One region of the Streptomyces sp. NPDC007095 genome, then DNA from elsewhere that is predicted to be linked to it. Evidence: riboswitches for the same ligand, from Rfam matches in the RefSeq annotation. Region 1 holds a riboswitch; the other holds the start of a gene.
The links. A riboswitch is a leader RNA that binds a small molecule or an ion and turns the genes downstream of it on or off. The one in region 1 is predicted to bind S-adenosylmethionine.

Region 1 (7,581 bases):
GGTGAGGTGCGAGGACTGGAGTCCAAGGGCGTCCTCGATGGTCACGAAGTCGAGGAGACCGCGCTCGGCCTCGGTGACCAGGTCCGTCCAGTACCCGGCGGTGAGCAGCTCACGGGGGCGGGCCACCGGCTCGCGCCAGGCCGCCGGGTGCCAGCCGGCGCCGTCGAGTGCGACGGCGAGGTGCAGAGGGGAGGACGAGGGGGAGGAATCGGGCAGCGAAGATGAAGCAGACACGGAGGGGTGCCTTCCTGGTCGACCGTACGAGAGCGCGGCCCTCTACGCGAAGGGCGCGGCGGCGGGGTGACAGGTCAGGGACGACAGAGCGCGCCGGCTACGCGCTGCAGATCGATGTGCGGCCGGGAGTAAAGACGTACACGGCGGCGCGGGGTGAGCACCATGACGCGAAGATCGGACCCGACTCTCACGTCCCTCACCTCCGCCCTTGCGTCCCGGCGGGCCCGTGGCCGCGCCGACATCGTGAACCTCTTCAACACAACGGCCCGCCTACGCCGTCTGTTCCTGCTGGGCGCCCGGAGTTCGGACGAGGAGGAACTGCGAGCGGCGGCGCAGGGTGAAGCCGATCGACTCGTAGAGCCGGATCGCGCCGGTGTTGGTCGCGGAGGCATGCAGGAAGGGGGTGTCTCCGCGCTGCCTGATACCGGCCGCCATCGCGCGGACGAGTCGCGTGGCCAGCCCCTTGCCGCGGTGGTCCGGGGCGGTGCAGACCGCGCTGATCTCCGTCCAGCCGGGCGGGCGCAGCCTCCCCCAGCCTCCGGCCGGAGGGACCCCCATCTCGCTTCGCTCGCCGGCCAGGGCGACGAGCCGGCCACGGTGCCGGATGCCGAGGTAGGTGCCGAGTTCGACCGTGCGGGGCAGGAAGGGCCCCGGCTCGGTCAGGGCGATCAGGTCCAGGATCTCCGGGACGTCGTCCAGTCCGAGCCGTACCGCTTCGGGGGCGGGCTCGGCGCGCAGCGAGGTGTCGACCAGTTGTACGCCCTGGCCGTGCTGCACCGTCTCCCAGCCCTCGGGCACCGACCTCGCCCCGGTCACATGGGTGACGGTGCCGGGTCCGACGAGCGCGGCGAGGTCGTCCCAGGCGCGCGGGCCGGCCGGGTCGGCGAGGGCGGCGAGGTCGTCCCAGACGCGCGGGCCGACCGGGCCGGCGAGAGCGGCGAGGTCGTCCCAGACGCGCGGGCCGACCGGGCCGGCGAGAGCGGTGAACGGGGAGACGTCCAGGGCGTAGCGGGCGGCGCGGCCGACGCGCTCGGCGAGGTGGGCGTGCGGGCCGGTCAGCGCGGCCCAGGCGGCGTTGTCCAGGATGTGGGGTGCCGCCGGGCTCTGCGGCGGGGTGGGTCGGGCAACGGTGGACATGGTGGAGTCGGACCTCCGGGAAGCGGTCAGGAGTTGTCGAGCGGCAGGCCGGGCGGGTTGATCCGCGAGGTGCTGACGGCCTCGTTGGAGAGGTTCCAGGCGGCGAGCCACTTGGCGTACTGCCCGTCCTTGATCAGGTGGTTGATCGCGTCGGCGACCGGCTTGGCCAGCCCGCTGTCCTTCTTCGCGGTGGCCGCGATCAGCCCCTGGAGGGTCGCGCCCGCGCCGGAGAACTTGCCCGCGTTGCGGGTCGGGTCGGGTGTCTTCGCCGTCTGGGTGACGTGGTACGAGATACCGGGGTTGGGCCCGAAGGAGGCGTCGATCTTCCCGCTGGACAGCGCCAGATAGGTGCTGTTGCTGTCCTGGAAGTACTTGACGTTGAGCTTCTTGCCCTCCTTCGCCAGCTTCGCCTTCCACTCGAGCAGGATCTTCTCCTGGTTGGTTCCCGCGCTCACGGAGACGGTCTTGCCGGCCAGGTTCTCGTAGTCGCCGGCGAAGTTCCAGGTGCTCTTCTTCAGCACCTCGAAGGCGAGGTTGTCCTGCCGGTAGGAGGCGAACTCGTACTTCTTCTTGCGTTCCTCGGTGTCCGTGACGTTGGAGAAGGCGACGTCGACCTTGCCGCTGTCGATGCCGACGAACAGGTTCTCCCAGGTCGAGTTCTTCACCTCCGCCTTCAGTCCGAGGACCGCGGCGACCAGTCGGCCGAGGTCGGGTTCGGCACCGGTGAGGGTCTTCTGGTCCTGGCCGACGTACGCCAGCGGCGGGAACCCGGCGGGCAGCGCGCCGACGCCGACGACCAGCTTGCCGCTCTTGGCGACCGACTTGGGCAGCTCGGCGCTGATGGACTTGACCTCGGACACCTTGAGGTCGGTCTGCCGCGCGGCGCCGTTGGAGAGCGCGCCCACGGTGACGGTGCCGGCGGCCGCGCTGTCGGAGGTGGTGGCCGCCTCGCTCTCGCCCCCGCACGCGGCGAGCCCTGCGGCGAGAGCGGCGACGGCGGTGGAGGCGGTGAGGCCACGGAGGAGTCTGCCGCGGAGGGTGAGGGTGCGCATGGCTGTCCTTGTCCGATGTTCGTGAGTGACGTGGGGTGAGGGAAGGCGTGGTGGATTCAGGCGAGATGGGTGCAGGGGCGGTGGGTGAAGGTGCGGTGAGGGAGGGAAGTTCAGAGGACCTTGCTCAGGAAGTCCCTGGTCCGCTCGTGTGCCGGGTGGTCCAACACCTCAGTGGGTGAGCCCTGTTCGACGACGCGGCCCTCGTCGAGGAAGACGATCCGGTCGGCCACCTCGCGGGCGAAGCCGATCTCGTGGGTCACGATGACGAGCGTGGTGCCGCTGGTGGCCAGGTCCTTGATGACGGCGAGCACCTCACCGACCAGCTCGGGGTCGAGGGCGGAGGTGGGTTCGTCGAAGAGGATGACTCCGGGCCGCAGCGCGAGGGCGCGGGCGATGGCGACCCGCTGCTGCTGGCCGCCCGACAACTGCCGTGGATAGGCGTCGGCCTTGTCGGCAAGACCCACGCGGTCGAGGAGGGTGCGCGCGAGTTCCCGGGCCTCGGGCCGCTTCAGCCGTCGGGTCGCCACCGGCGCGGCCGCCACGTTGTCCAGCACCGTCAGATGCGGGAACAGGTTGAAGTTCTGGAATACGAACCCGATCCGGCCGCGCTGGGCCAGGATCGCCCGCTCGGTCAGCTCCTTGAGCCTCCCCCGGCCTTCGGCCGGGGGGACCCCCATCTCGCTTCGCCCGCCGTGCCGGCGTACGCCGATCAGCTCGCCGTTCAGGCTGACATGGCCGATCTCGGGCTTCTCCAGGTGGTTGATCACCCTGAGGAGGGTGGACTTGCCGGAGCCGGACGGACCGAGGATCACGGTGACCTCTCCGGGCCGTACCGTCAACTCCACTCCGTTCAGTACGCGTTGGGTGCCGTACCACTTGTGCACATCGCGCACCTCGACGGCGGCCGGTCGGATCGCGAGCGTCTCGCCGGTCATATCGCCGCCTCCTTGCGGACCCGGGCCCGCAGGTCACGCAGACCGGCGCGAACCTTCTGCAACGGGGTCGGCGGGAGGGAGCGCAGCGCGCCGCGCGAGTAGTACCGCTCGACGTAGAACTGGACGACGGACACGACGCTCGTGAGGATCAGGTACCAGGCGGTGGCGACCAGCAGCAGCGGCACGATGTCGCCGGGGTAGGTGGAGCCCATGCTCTGCACCGAGCCGAAGAGGTCGAGCAGCGAGACGTAGAAGACCAGCGAGGTGCCCTTGATCAGGCCGATCAGCTGGTTGACGTAGTTCGGTGTGATGGAGCGCAGCGCCTGCGGGAACACGATCTTCCTGAACTGGTAGCCCTTGGGCAGACCGAGTGCGGAGGCCGCCTCGTGCTGGCCCTGGTCGACGGAGAGGATGCCGCCGCGGACCACTTCCGCCGCGTACGCCGCCTCGTTGAGGCTCAGTCCGACGACCGCGACGACCATGTCGGTGGCGAGCCGGGACTCGTCGAAGGTGAGGAAGGCGGGGCCGAAGGGGACACCGAGGCTCAGCGTCTTGTAGAGCGCGCTGAAGTTGTAGAGGAAGAGCAGGACGACGATGAGCGGCACCGAGCGGAACAGCCAGATGTAGACCCAGCTCACCGCGCGCAGCACGGGGCTCCTGGAGAGCCGGGCCAGGGCGAGCAGGATACCGCCGAGCAGGCCCAACACAGCGCTGTAGAGCGTCACTTCGAGGGTGATGAGCAGGCCGTCGAGGATCGTGGGACGCAGGAACCAGTACTGGAACCTGTCCCACTGGAAGAAGGGGTTGGTCGCCAGCCCGTGGACGGTCTGGGCGACCACGACGAGCACGATCGCCGAGGCGATCCAGCGGCCGGGGTGGCGCAGGGGCAGCACGCGCTGTGCCGCGGCCGGGCGGGGCTCCGTCGTGCTCAACGGCACGGCGGAGCCCAGGGATTCACTCATGGAGGGCTCCAACGAATGCGGACACACCGCCGCGGCCCGTACGACGGCGGTGCGCGCGGGGACAGACGGATGTCAGGGGGTACGGAGGGGGAGGCTCACCGACAGCGCACCAACAGGGTGGCGGGCGAGGGATGTTGAGCCGTGCGGACGTTCAACGTCGCGGAAGGCGGAAGCGGTCAGCCCTGACAGAGACAGCGGGCGCCGCGGGAGGTACAACACAGTGCGGTGGCGGGGCAGCCGTGGCGCCGCGAAGCGGTCGTCCCGTCAGCTGCGTACATCGCGTTCACCGTCACCATTCCGCCCCGCTGGGCCTCGAACGCACCGGAGTCGATCCGGTCCGATGCGGCGTAAGTTAGGCATGGCCCCAAACGAATGTCAACGCGCACCGGCCGGAATGACCACGTGGTGAGACCGCGCATATGCCTTCTTGACGGCTCCGCGGACCGGACCGAGACTGACGGGGACGGTCACGATTGTCAGCGCCCGTCGTGCGGGTTTCTCCCGTTCGACGCGGTTATCGGCCCCGGCCCGCTGACAGGCAACCCTTCCACCGCGACGGGGTGCCCCGGGTGACGACCGGGTTCCGCCGGTGCGGCGGGACAAGCGTGGTCTCGCCTCTCGCGAGCCCCGGACACGGGAGCGATGGGAATGGCCAGGAGGAGCACGAACGGTCTGACCAGGCGCCTGCACATCGATCTGCAGCGGGTCTCCAGCGCGTACTAGTCCAGGCGGTCCGTCCAGCGCGTACTGATCCATGCGGTCCGTCCGGTCGGGCACGTCCCACGATCCGGACGGGACCGTACGTCAGCGCAGTCACTCCGTTCCGCCACCGCCGCCCAACGGGCCGTGGGGGCTTCGACGTTCCCTGGAGAGTCATGCCCAAGACAGTCTCGCTCGCCGCGCCTCGCCCCCACCGCATCCGCAGCCGCATCGGCGTCGGCCTGGCCGGCGGTTTCTACCCGGCGCCGCACCGCTATCAGCTGTACCTCACCGAGGGCTGTCCGCGTTCGCTGCGCATCTCGGTCACCCTGGAGCTGCTCGGTCTCCACGACTCGGTCGCCACCACGCTGCTGACGCTTCCCGCCGAGACACCCGACGCGTTCGCCGCACTGCGCGGCGCGTACGAGGCCACCTGGCACCACTACGACGGTCCGCTCACCGCGCCCGCGCTGTGCGACCGTTGGAGCGGACGGATCGTGAGCAACCACACGCCCGACATCCTGCGTGACCTCGCCGGGCTGCCGGTCCGCCAGAACGACGCCCGCCTCCCCCGGCTGAACCCACCGGCCCTCACCGCGGACATCGACGCCCTGCGCGAACTCCTCGACCGGGACGTCACCCCCACCGCCCCGCCGCTCGCGCGCACGACGACACTCCAGTCACTGGACCGGCAACTCGCCCCGCAGACCTACGCGTTGGGCGACGAGCTGACGGCCGCGGACGTCGACCTCTGGGTGGCCCTGACCCGACTCGACCCGACGGAGTCCCTCGCCCCGTACGGTCGGCTCCGGGACTACGTACGTCGGCTCGACGCCCACCCTGCCTTCCACGGCAAGGTGCGCTGAGCGCGTACGCCAAGGTCGCCGGAGCCGGTAGGGCCGCAGGGCCCGGGCCCCGGCGCCGCGTCGGCTCAGGCCTTGGCGCGGGTGAAGACGAGCGTGCCGGTGACGGTCGTCAGGCCGCGGATCATGCCCATCTGGTTCCAGCCCATGTCGAACTGGTCGCGGTCCACGGTGAACTCCGCGGTGAGCGTGACGCTGTCGGCGCTCGCCCCGGTCACGCGGCCGGTGACGGGCTGCGGCCGGCTGATGCCGCGCACGGTCAGCTGCCCGTTGATCTCCACGGTGTCGTCCTGGCCGAGGACGGCGTCGCGGACGGCGAAGGTGATCGTGGGGTGGCGGTCGGCGTCGAAGAGGTCGGCGGAGCGGAGGTGCTTGTCCCGCTTGGCGTTCTTCGTGTCCAGGGACGCGACGTCCAGGGTGATGGTGCCGCGGGCGGTCCCGTCGGGCTGCACCTCGCCCTCTCCGGTGACTCCGGTGAAGGTGCCCTTCACGGTGACCATGCCCCACATCGTCTTGTGCTTGATGGCGACGACGGTACGGGCGGGGTCGAGCTGCCACAGGCCGGTTTGGACGGCGACGGTCATGAGAGTTCTCCAGACGGTTACGGACGGTGCACAGGGGTGCGCGACGCACGGGGCGCGCGGCACACGGGGACTGTGGGGACAACGCGGTCATCCAAATTTGGATGACTCCACGCTAGCCGGTTCTTCAAATTTGGACAACCGGTAGACTGGGACACTATGGCTGACCCTTCCGCCCCCGCTGACCTGCCCGAACACGAGCCGTCGGGTGACAGTGAGCTGCTGCCCGCCCCGCTGCGGGCCTGGATGCGTCTCCTGGCGGCGGCCGGGGCGATCGAGCAGCAGCTGCGCGCCCGCGTCAAGGACACCCTCGACGTCTCGCACGACGAGTTCCTGGTGCTGTGCCTGCTGGCCGACCAGCCCGGGTCCAGCCTGCGGATGACCCAGATCGCGGAACTGCTGGGCCGCCCCAAGACGCGGCTGACCTATCAGGTGGCGTGTCTGCAGCACGCGGGACTGATCACACGGCGGTCGGCGTGCAGCGACCGGCGCGGTATCGAGGTGGTCCTCACGGACAAGGCGCGGCGGCTGCTGCGCGAGTCCACGGGGCCGCTGGCCGACGCCGTCTCGCAGGCCATCGCACAGACGGCCTGCGCGCAGCGGTACGAGGCACTGCACGACTTGCTGCCACCCTCGCCCCGTCCCGGTGCGGACTCCGGGCAGGTCGAGGGTGGCGATGCGGCCCCTGAGGGGCCGAGGAAGTAGCCCCTTCAGGGCCGGGCAGGCCTACGAGTGCGCGGAGTTGGACGCCGGGCGGCACGAACGCCGGGCATCGGGGGGCCAACCGACGGATGCCGGGGGCGGACCGGCGGATGCCTGGGAGGCAGACCGACGGATGCCGGGGGCGGACCGGCGGATGCCTGGGAGGCAGACCGACGGATGCCTGGGAGGCAGACCGACGGATGCCGGGGGCGAAACGGCGGATCAGAACCCGGGGAAGACGCGTCGCAGGTCGTCGAGGGTGAGGGCGTCACCCTTGAGGGTCACCTCGGCCGGGGTGTGGTCGGCGGCATGGCGGCCGGTGACGAGCCGCAGCCACCACTCGGCCGGTGCGCTCAGGACGGCGTCGGGCTCGACGGGCTCGTCGGTGAGCACGACCGAGTCGACCAGGTCGAGCC
Region 2 (7,581 bases), on a different contig from region 1:
GCTCCCGTCCGCTACTACCAACTCCTCAACGCACTCCTCGACGACCCCCGCGCCCTCGCGCACGACCCGATCACGGTGAACCGCCTTCGCCGCATCCGGGACAGCCGCCGCGCGGACCGCTGACACCGGCACAGGCCGGGGGTGGCCGTCCGGCGTTCGAGGACTGTGACCCGGTGAGCCGTGGGTGCGCCCGGGGGTGCGCGGATAGGGTCGGAGCATGGGCAGCCACTCGGAAATCCCGGAATCCCCGGACGTCATGGAACCCTTGCCGACCCCCGTGACCCCCGCCGGACGCGACGGCCTCGACGCCATCCTCACCCGGCCCGACCGGGCCGTCATCGCGCTCGACTTCGACGGAACACTCGCCCCCATCGTCGCCGACCCGGAGCAGGCCCGCGCCCACCCCGACGCGGTCCCCGCCCTCGCGGCCCTCGCCCCGAAGGTCGCCTCCGTGGCCGTCGTCACCGGCCGCCCGGCCGGCGTAGCGGTCCGCCACGGCGGCTTCGCGGGCGTCCCGGGCCTCGACCACCTCGTCGTCCTCGGCCACTACGGCGCCGAACGCTGGGACGCCCGCACCGGCACCGTCAACGCCCCCGCCCCGCACCCCGGCGTCGCCGCCGTCCGTGCCGAACTGCCCGGGGTCCTCGACAGGATCGGCGCCTGGCACGGCACCTGGATCGAGGAGAAGGGCCGCGCGGTCGCCGTCCACACCCGCCGCGCCGAGGACCCCCAGGCCGCGTTCGAGGCACTGCGCGAACCCCTCACCGACCTCGCCACCCGCCATGGCCTGATCGTCGAACCCGGTCGGATGGTCCTCGAACTCCGTCCCCCGGGCACGGACAAGGGCGTCGCCCTCCTGGAGTACGTCCGTGAGGTCCGCGCCGAAGCCGTCATGTACGCCGGCGACGACCTGGGGGACCTCCCCGCCTTCGCCGCCGTCGACAAACTCCGCTCGGACGGCGTCCCGGGCCTGCTGGTGTGCAGCGGCAGTACGGAAGTCACCGAACTGGCCGAACGCGCGGACCTCGTCGTCGACGGCCCGGCGGGAGTCGTACGCCTGCTGAGGGGACTGGCGGCGCACTGCAGCGCCCCGTAAGGGGCGCGGGGCCGTGACATGTGCGGCTCCGCCGCGTGGGCGCGACCAGCCACAGCGCACCCGCAGCCGACAGACTCCCGACTCAGCCCTCCAACTCCCGCAACTGCTCAAGAAACCACTGCGCCGGAGGCAACGCCGTCCCGGCGGCAGCCAACCGCTTCGTACGTTCCGCCCGCTCGCCCGGCGGCATGGTCAGCGCCGCGTCCAGCGCCCGCGCGGTGCCGACCACGTCGTACGGATTCACCACCACCGCGTCCTCGCCCAGTTCCTCGTACGCCCCCGCCTCCCGTGAGAGCACCAGCACGCATCCCTCGTCGGAGACGACCGGCACCTCCTTGGCGACGAGGTTCATGCCGTCGCGGATGGGGTTGACGAGGGCGACGTCGGCGAGCCGGTACGCGGCCAGGGAGCGGGCGAAGTCGTCCTTGACATGGAGGACGACCGGGGTCCATCCCGGTGTGCCGTAGCGGGCGTTGATCTCGGTCGCCACGCGCTGCACCTCGGCCGTGTATTCCCGGTAGACGGCCAGGTCCTGGCGGGAGGGGTAGGCGAAGGCCACGTGGACGACGCGCTCGCGCCACTCCGGGTGGTCCTCCAGCAGCTGCCGGTACGCCAGCAGGCCCCGCACGATGTTCTTCGACAGCTCGGTCCGGTCGACCCGCACGATCGTCCTGCGGCCCTCGCCGATCTCTTCGCGCAGCGCGGCCATGCGGTCCGCGACGTCCGCCTCGTGCGAGCGCCTGCGCAGGAAGTCCGCGTCCGCGCCGAGCCCGTGCACACCGATCCGGGTGTCGCCGAGCCCGCCGACGAGCGCGTCGCAGCAGGCGGTGAACGCGTCCGCCCAGCGCTGGGTGAGGAAGCCGAGCCGGTCCGCGCCGAGCATGCCGCGCAGCACCTGTTCGGCGATGTCGTCGGGCAGCATCCGGAAGTAGTCGACCGGCGCCCAGGGGGTGTGCGAGAAGTGGCCGATCCGCAGGTCGGGGCGGAGCTCGCGCAGCATCCCGGGGACGAGGGTCAGGTGGTAGTCCTGGACGTTCACCACCGCGCCCTGCGCCGCCTCCGCGGCCAGAGCTTCGGCGAAAGCGCGGTTGTACGCCTCGTACGACGCCCACTGGCGCCGGAACTCCGCGTCGAAGACCGGCTCCAGCGGGGTCTGGTACAGCATGTGGTGGACGAACCACAGCACGGAGTTCGCGATGCCGTTGTACGCGTCCGCGTGCACGTCGGCGTCGATGTCCAGCATCCGTACGCCGTCCTCGGCGACCCCGCGCCGGACCGCCTCGCGGTCGCCGTCGCCGAGCGCCGAGCACACCCACAGGGCCCCCGCGTCCGGCCCGATCGCGGAGAGGCCCGAGACCAGCCCGCCGCCACCGCGCCTGGCGCGCAGCGAGCCGTCCTCCTGGACCTCGTAGGTGACCGGGCCGCGGTTGGATGCGACGAGGATGTTGTGGGCGCCTTGCGTTGAAGCCATGCCTCGAAACTTAGCCCCGCGTGGAAACGCTCAAACGTTCCCGTTGGCCATATGAGGGGTCGTATGTGATCTTCCGGCCGGTGGGGGCTGAGCGCGCAGTTCCCGCGCCCCTCGCAGGGGCGCTGCTACGCCGCCCTTCGTTTCTGGTACTCGGAGATTTCGACCATCGGCGGACGTTCCTCCGTGTCCACCGAGTACGTCCGCGGCTCGAAACCGTCCCTGCTCCGTTCGAACTGGGTGAGGGCCGGGCGGATCAGGTGGCCGCGGGCCAGCCGGAGCTGGGCCGTGCGGTAGATCGCGGCGGACATCCGGCCCAGCGCCTGCCCGTCCTGGTGGCGGTGCTTGCGCACGCCCACGTCGACCTGGGCGAGCGCGTCCAGGCCCACCAGGTGCAGGGCGTCGACCAGCATGCCCAGCTCGATCCCGTACCCGACGGGGAAGGGGAGCTGTTCGAGCAGCGAACGGCGGGCCGCGTACTCCCCGCCGAGCGGCTGCACGAAGCCGGCCAGCTGCGGCCAGTGCATGTTGAGGAGGGGGCGGGCCATGAGTTCGGTGACCCGGCCGCCCTGCCCCGCCGCACCGCCGAGCGGACGGTCGTACATCGCCTTGACGAGGTCCACACCGGGCTCGGTGAGCAGCGGCCCCACGATCCCGGAGACGAAGTCCGAGGAGAACTCCTTCAGATCCGCGTCGATGAAACAGATGATGTCCCCGCTCGTCACGAGGAGGGAACGCCACAGCACCTCGCCCTTGCCGGGCACGGTCGGGATGCGCGGCAGGATCTCGTCCCGGTGCACCACGCGCGCGCCCGCCGCGGCGGCCACCTCCGAGGTGCGGTCGGTCGAACCCGAGTCGATGACGACGATCTCGTCGACGAGGGGGACCTGCTGCATCAGGTCGTGGCGGATGATGGCGACGATCTCGCCGACCGTCTCCTCCTCGTTCAGCGCCGGCAGGACGACGCTCACCGAGGAGCCCGTGGCCCGTTTGGCGGACATGAGTCTGTGGAGCGGGCGATCGGTCACGGACCAGGAGCGATTGCTCAGCCAGCGCTCAGTTTCCTTCAGCACAGTCTGCGGCTCCTCACTGTCTGATCACCCGGTGTCTCACGGTGTGATCCATCTCGCGGTTCGGACGACTATCTCAACTGTCCTGGCCTTCGGTTACAGTCTTGAACAACGCGGATGACCATCGCATGTCGTAGATCATTTGCGGACCACCGCACCACCCGCACGACACAACCGAATACCGCTCATCCAGAGGGGCAGAGGGATACGGCCCGATGAAGCCCCGGCAACCCTCCAGCTGGTTCCTGTCACATTGATGTGGCGAGGCTCCCGGCTAGGGAAGGTGCCAAATCCGTCTCACGGCGAAGTGCGTCGTGAGGAAGATGAGGAGAAAGGGCCTCGCCTCCATGGCTGCGCAGACTGTTGCAAGCACCACGAACCCTGTCGCGGGCGACACCACCACCGTAGTCGGTGTGGATCTCGGACCCGCCGCCGCGCTTTCCTGCCGCGAGTGCGGGCACCGCGTGCCGCTCGGCCCGGTCTTCGCCTGCGAGGAGTGTTTCGGCCCGCTGGAGATCGCGTACGACTTCTCGGCCTACGAAACCGAAGAGCTCCGGGCGCGCATCGAAGCGGGCCCCGCGAACATCTGGCGCTACGCGCCGCTGCTGCCCGTCCCGGCCGACGTCGCCGACAAGCCGAACATCAACCCCGGCTGGACCAAGCTCGTCAAGGCCGACAACCTCGCCCGCGAGCTGGGTGTCGAGGCCGGCAAGCTCTTCGTCAAGGACGACTCCGGCAACCCGACGCACTCCTTCAAGGACCGCGTCGTGGCGCAGGCCATCGAGGCGGCGCGTGCCTTCAACTTCACCACTCTCTCCTGCTCCTCCACCGGCAACCTCGCCGGCGCCGTGGGTGCCGCCGCCGCCCGCGCCGGCTTCCGCTCCTGCGTGTTCATCCCGCACGACCTGGAGCAGGGCAAGGTCGTCATGGCCGCGATCTACGGCGGCGAGCTCGTCGGCATCGAGGGCAACTACGACGACGTGAACCGCTTCTGCTCCGAGCTGATCGGCGACCCGGCCGGCGAGGGCTGGGGCTTCGTCAACGTCAACCTGCGGCCGTACTACGCGGAGGGTTCCAAGACCCTGGCGTACGAGATCTGCGAGCAGCTGGGGTGGAAGCTCCCCGACCAGCTCGTGGTGCCCATCGCCTCCGGCTCCCAGCTCACGAAGATCGACAAGGGTCTTCAGGAGCTGATCAAGCTCGGGCTGGTCGAGGACAAGCCGTACAAGATCTTCGGCGCCCAGGCCGAGGGCTGCTCGCCGGTGTCCGTCGCCTACAAGGCCGGCCACGACGTCGTACGGCCCCAGAAGCCGAACACCATCGCCAAGTCGCTGGCGATCGGCAACCCGGCGGACGGGCCGTACGTGCTGGACATCGCGCGGCGCACGGGCGGGGCCGTGGAGGACGTGAACGACGAGCAGGTCGTGGACGCGATCAAGCTGCTCGCTCGCACGGAGGGCATCTTCGCGGAGACCGCCGGCGGTGTGACGGTGGGCGTGACGAAGAAGCTGATCGAGAACGGGCTGCTGGACCCGACGCTGACCACCGTCGTTCTGAACACCGGTGATGGTCTGAAGACGCTGGATGCGGTGGCCGGTACCGGGCTCACCGCGACGATTCGCCCCAGCCTCGAGTCCTTCCGGGAAGCCGGGCTCGCGTAAGCGTCGTTGTTCGTCTGCGGGCCGGCGGGGGCTGGTCGCGCCCATGTGGCGGAGCAGCGTATTCAGCAACGCCCCGCGCCCCTGAAAGCCCTTACCCGACCGGAGGTCACAAGAATGAGCGTTTCCGTCCGCATCCCCACCATCCTGCGCACCTACACCGGTGGTCAGGCCGAGGTGACGGCCGAGGGTGGGACCCTCGGCGAGGTCATCGCCGATCTGGAGAAGAACCACGCCGGCATCTCCGCCCGCGTTCTCGACGACCAGGGCAAGCTGCGCCGGTTCGTCAACGTCTACGTGAACGATGACGACGTCCGCTTCGAGCAGGGGCTGGAGACGGCGACGCCGGACGGCGCGGGCGTCTCGATCATTCCTGCCGTCGCCGGTGGCTGACCACCTCGAAGGCCGTTACCCAGGGTGAGATTGTTACCCTTGGTAATGCCAATTACCGAGAGTTCATCGAATTGCCCCCTCCGTGAGAGAAGCGGAGGGGGCAATTCTGTATGGTTGAGCGCGGTACAGTTGGGGAAGCCGCTCCACTTTGCATGCCGGGTGCATATGAGTTCGCGCCCGAAGTCCGGCAAGAAGTAGCCAAAGTGTCCCGCACTTTTGAGCCTTATACGGCATTTATGGGGCCCGACTTGCCCTGAATCTTCGCAAATTCTCCCCATATTCCCGATCGGTCATGCCCGGAATTCTCGTCCGATTGACCTGTTGCAGACGGCAGTTGGACAGATACATTCAGCCGCGGTCGACGCGTTCCGGCGCACACCCCCAACCGTTGGGGGGTGAGGTCTGACCCGGGTCCGCGAAGTGCGGTCCTGTGCAAGGGCCAGTAATAGGGGAGTTAGGCATGGCTCAGGGCACCGTCAAGTGGTTCAACGCGGAGAAGGGGTACGGCTTCATCGCGGTCGACGGTGGTGCGGATGTATTCGTCCACTACAGCGCGATTCAGATGGACGGCTACCGCACCCTGGAAGAGGGGCAGCGGGTCGATTTCGAGATCTCGCAGGGCCAGAAAGGGCCGCAGGCGGACATGGTCCGGCTCGCGACCGGCTGAAGCACGCGCCGACTGACTGTTCGACGTGACGAAGGGCTCGTATCCCATGGGGTGCGAGCCCTTCGGTCTGTCTGTCCGTAGATGTGACTGTCTGTCCGCCGGCGTGGCTGTCCGTCCGTCGCCGCGGGCCCGCTCGCGCACCGGCGCGACGCGCGGGTTGCGCGCCCCTTCTCACCTGCGGATCAAGGGAAGTCGCTTGCACTCGGCAGGGGCGAGTGCTAATCATTGGCGTTAGCACTCTGAAGGTGAGAGTGATAACGAAGGACCGGGTCGGTGAGGCCCGCAGGCCAGGTGGTGCAAGGAACCACGGGGCAGGCAGGCCGTCCGTCGCGGGCGCCAGCGCGGTCCGGAGCAATCCACCCCAGTCCGGGAGGACCACTTCACATGGCCAAGATCATCGCGTTCGACGAGGAGGCACGGCGCGGTCTCGAGCGCGGGATGAACCAGCTCGCCGACGCCGTCAAGGTCACCCTTGGCCCCAAGGGCCGCAACGTCGTCCTCGAGAAGAAGTGGGGCGCCCCCACGATCACCAACGATGGTGTTTCCATCGCCAAGGAGATCGAGCTCGAGGACCCGTACGAGAAGATCGGCGCCGAGCTGGTCAAGGAAGTCGCCAAGAAGACGGACGACGTCGCCGGTGACGGTACGACCACCGCGACCGTTCTCGCCCAGGCTCTCGTCCGTGAGGGCCTGCGCAACGTAGCCGCCGGCGCCAACCCGATGGCTCTCAAGCGCGGTATCGAGAAGGCCGTCGAGGCCGTCTCCGGTGCCCTCCTTGAGCAGGCCAAGGATGTCGAGACCAAGGAGCAGATCGCCTCCACGGCCTCCATCTCCGCCGCCGACACCCAGATCGGCGAGCTCATCGCCGAGGCGATGGACAAGGTCGGCAAGGAAGGCGTCATCACCGTCGAGGAGTCCCAGACCTTCGGTCTGGAGCTTGAGCTCACCGAGGGTATGCGCTTCGACAAGGGCTACATCTCGGCGTACTTCGCCACCGACATGGAGCGTATGGAGGCCGTCCTCGACGACCCGTACATCCTGATCGCCAACTCGAAGATCAGCAACGTCAAGGACCTGCTGCCGCTCCTCGAGAAGGTCATGCAGTCCGGCAAGCCGCTGCTGATCATCGCCGAGGACGTCGAGGGCGAGGCCCTGTCGACCCTGGTCGTCAACAAGATCCGTGGCACCTTCAAGTCCGTCGCCGTCAAGGCTCCGGGCTTCGGTGACCG

Region 2: it holds a riboswitch for S-adenosylmethionine, as region 1 does, so the genes downstream of both, thrC (threonine synthase) here and ABZ656_RS31555 (putative leader peptide) in region 1, are expected to answer to the same signal.

Annotation. Positions count from the first base shown of each region.
Region 1 covers NZ_JBEYFS010000108.1:17,009-24,589, reverse strand. Annotated here, with positions in the region: gene ABZ656_RS31585 (LLM class flavin-dependent oxidoreductase) at 1-234, opposite strand, end outside; gene ABZ656_RS31580 (putative leader peptide) at 309-398, opposite strand; gene ABZ656_RS31575 (GNAT family N-acetyltransferase) at 505-1,371, opposite strand; gene ABZ656_RS31570 (ABC transporter substrate-binding protein) at 1,398-2,423, opposite strand; gene ABZ656_RS31565 (amino acid ABC transporter ATP-binding protein) at 2,534-3,358, opposite strand; gene ABZ656_RS31560 (amino acid ABC transporter permease) at 3,355-4,320, opposite strand; SAM riboswitch class IV at 4,786-4,932, shown strand; gene ABZ656_RS31555 (putative leader peptide) at 4,963-5,043, shown strand; gene ABZ656_RS31550 (glutathione S-transferase C-terminal domain-containing protein) at 5,196-5,885, shown strand; gene ABZ656_RS31545 (YceI family protein) at 5,951-6,466, opposite strand; gene ABZ656_RS31540 (MarR family transcriptional regulator) at 6,623-7,168, shown strand; gene ABZ656_RS31535 (maleylpyruvate isomerase family mycothiol-dependent enzyme) at 7,388-7,581, opposite strand, start outside.
Region 2 covers NZ_JBEYFS010000042.1:4,815-12,395, forward strand. Annotated here, with positions in the region: gene ABZ656_RS16745 (DUF3263 domain-containing protein) at 1-123, shown strand, start outside; gene otsB (trehalose-phosphatase) at 218-1,096, shown strand; gene ABZ656_RS16755 (trehalose-6-phosphate synthase) at 1,179-2,567, opposite strand; gene ABZ656_RS16760 (glucosyl-3-phosphoglycerate synthase) at 2,693-3,637, opposite strand; SAM riboswitch class I at 3,817-3,964, shown strand; gene thrC (threonine synthase) at 3,982-5,295, shown strand; gene ABZ656_RS16770 (MoaD/ThiS family protein) at 5,410-5,685, shown strand; gene ABZ656_RS16775 (cold-shock protein) at 6,146-6,352, shown strand; gene groL (chaperonin GroEL) at 6,737-7,581, shown strand, end outside.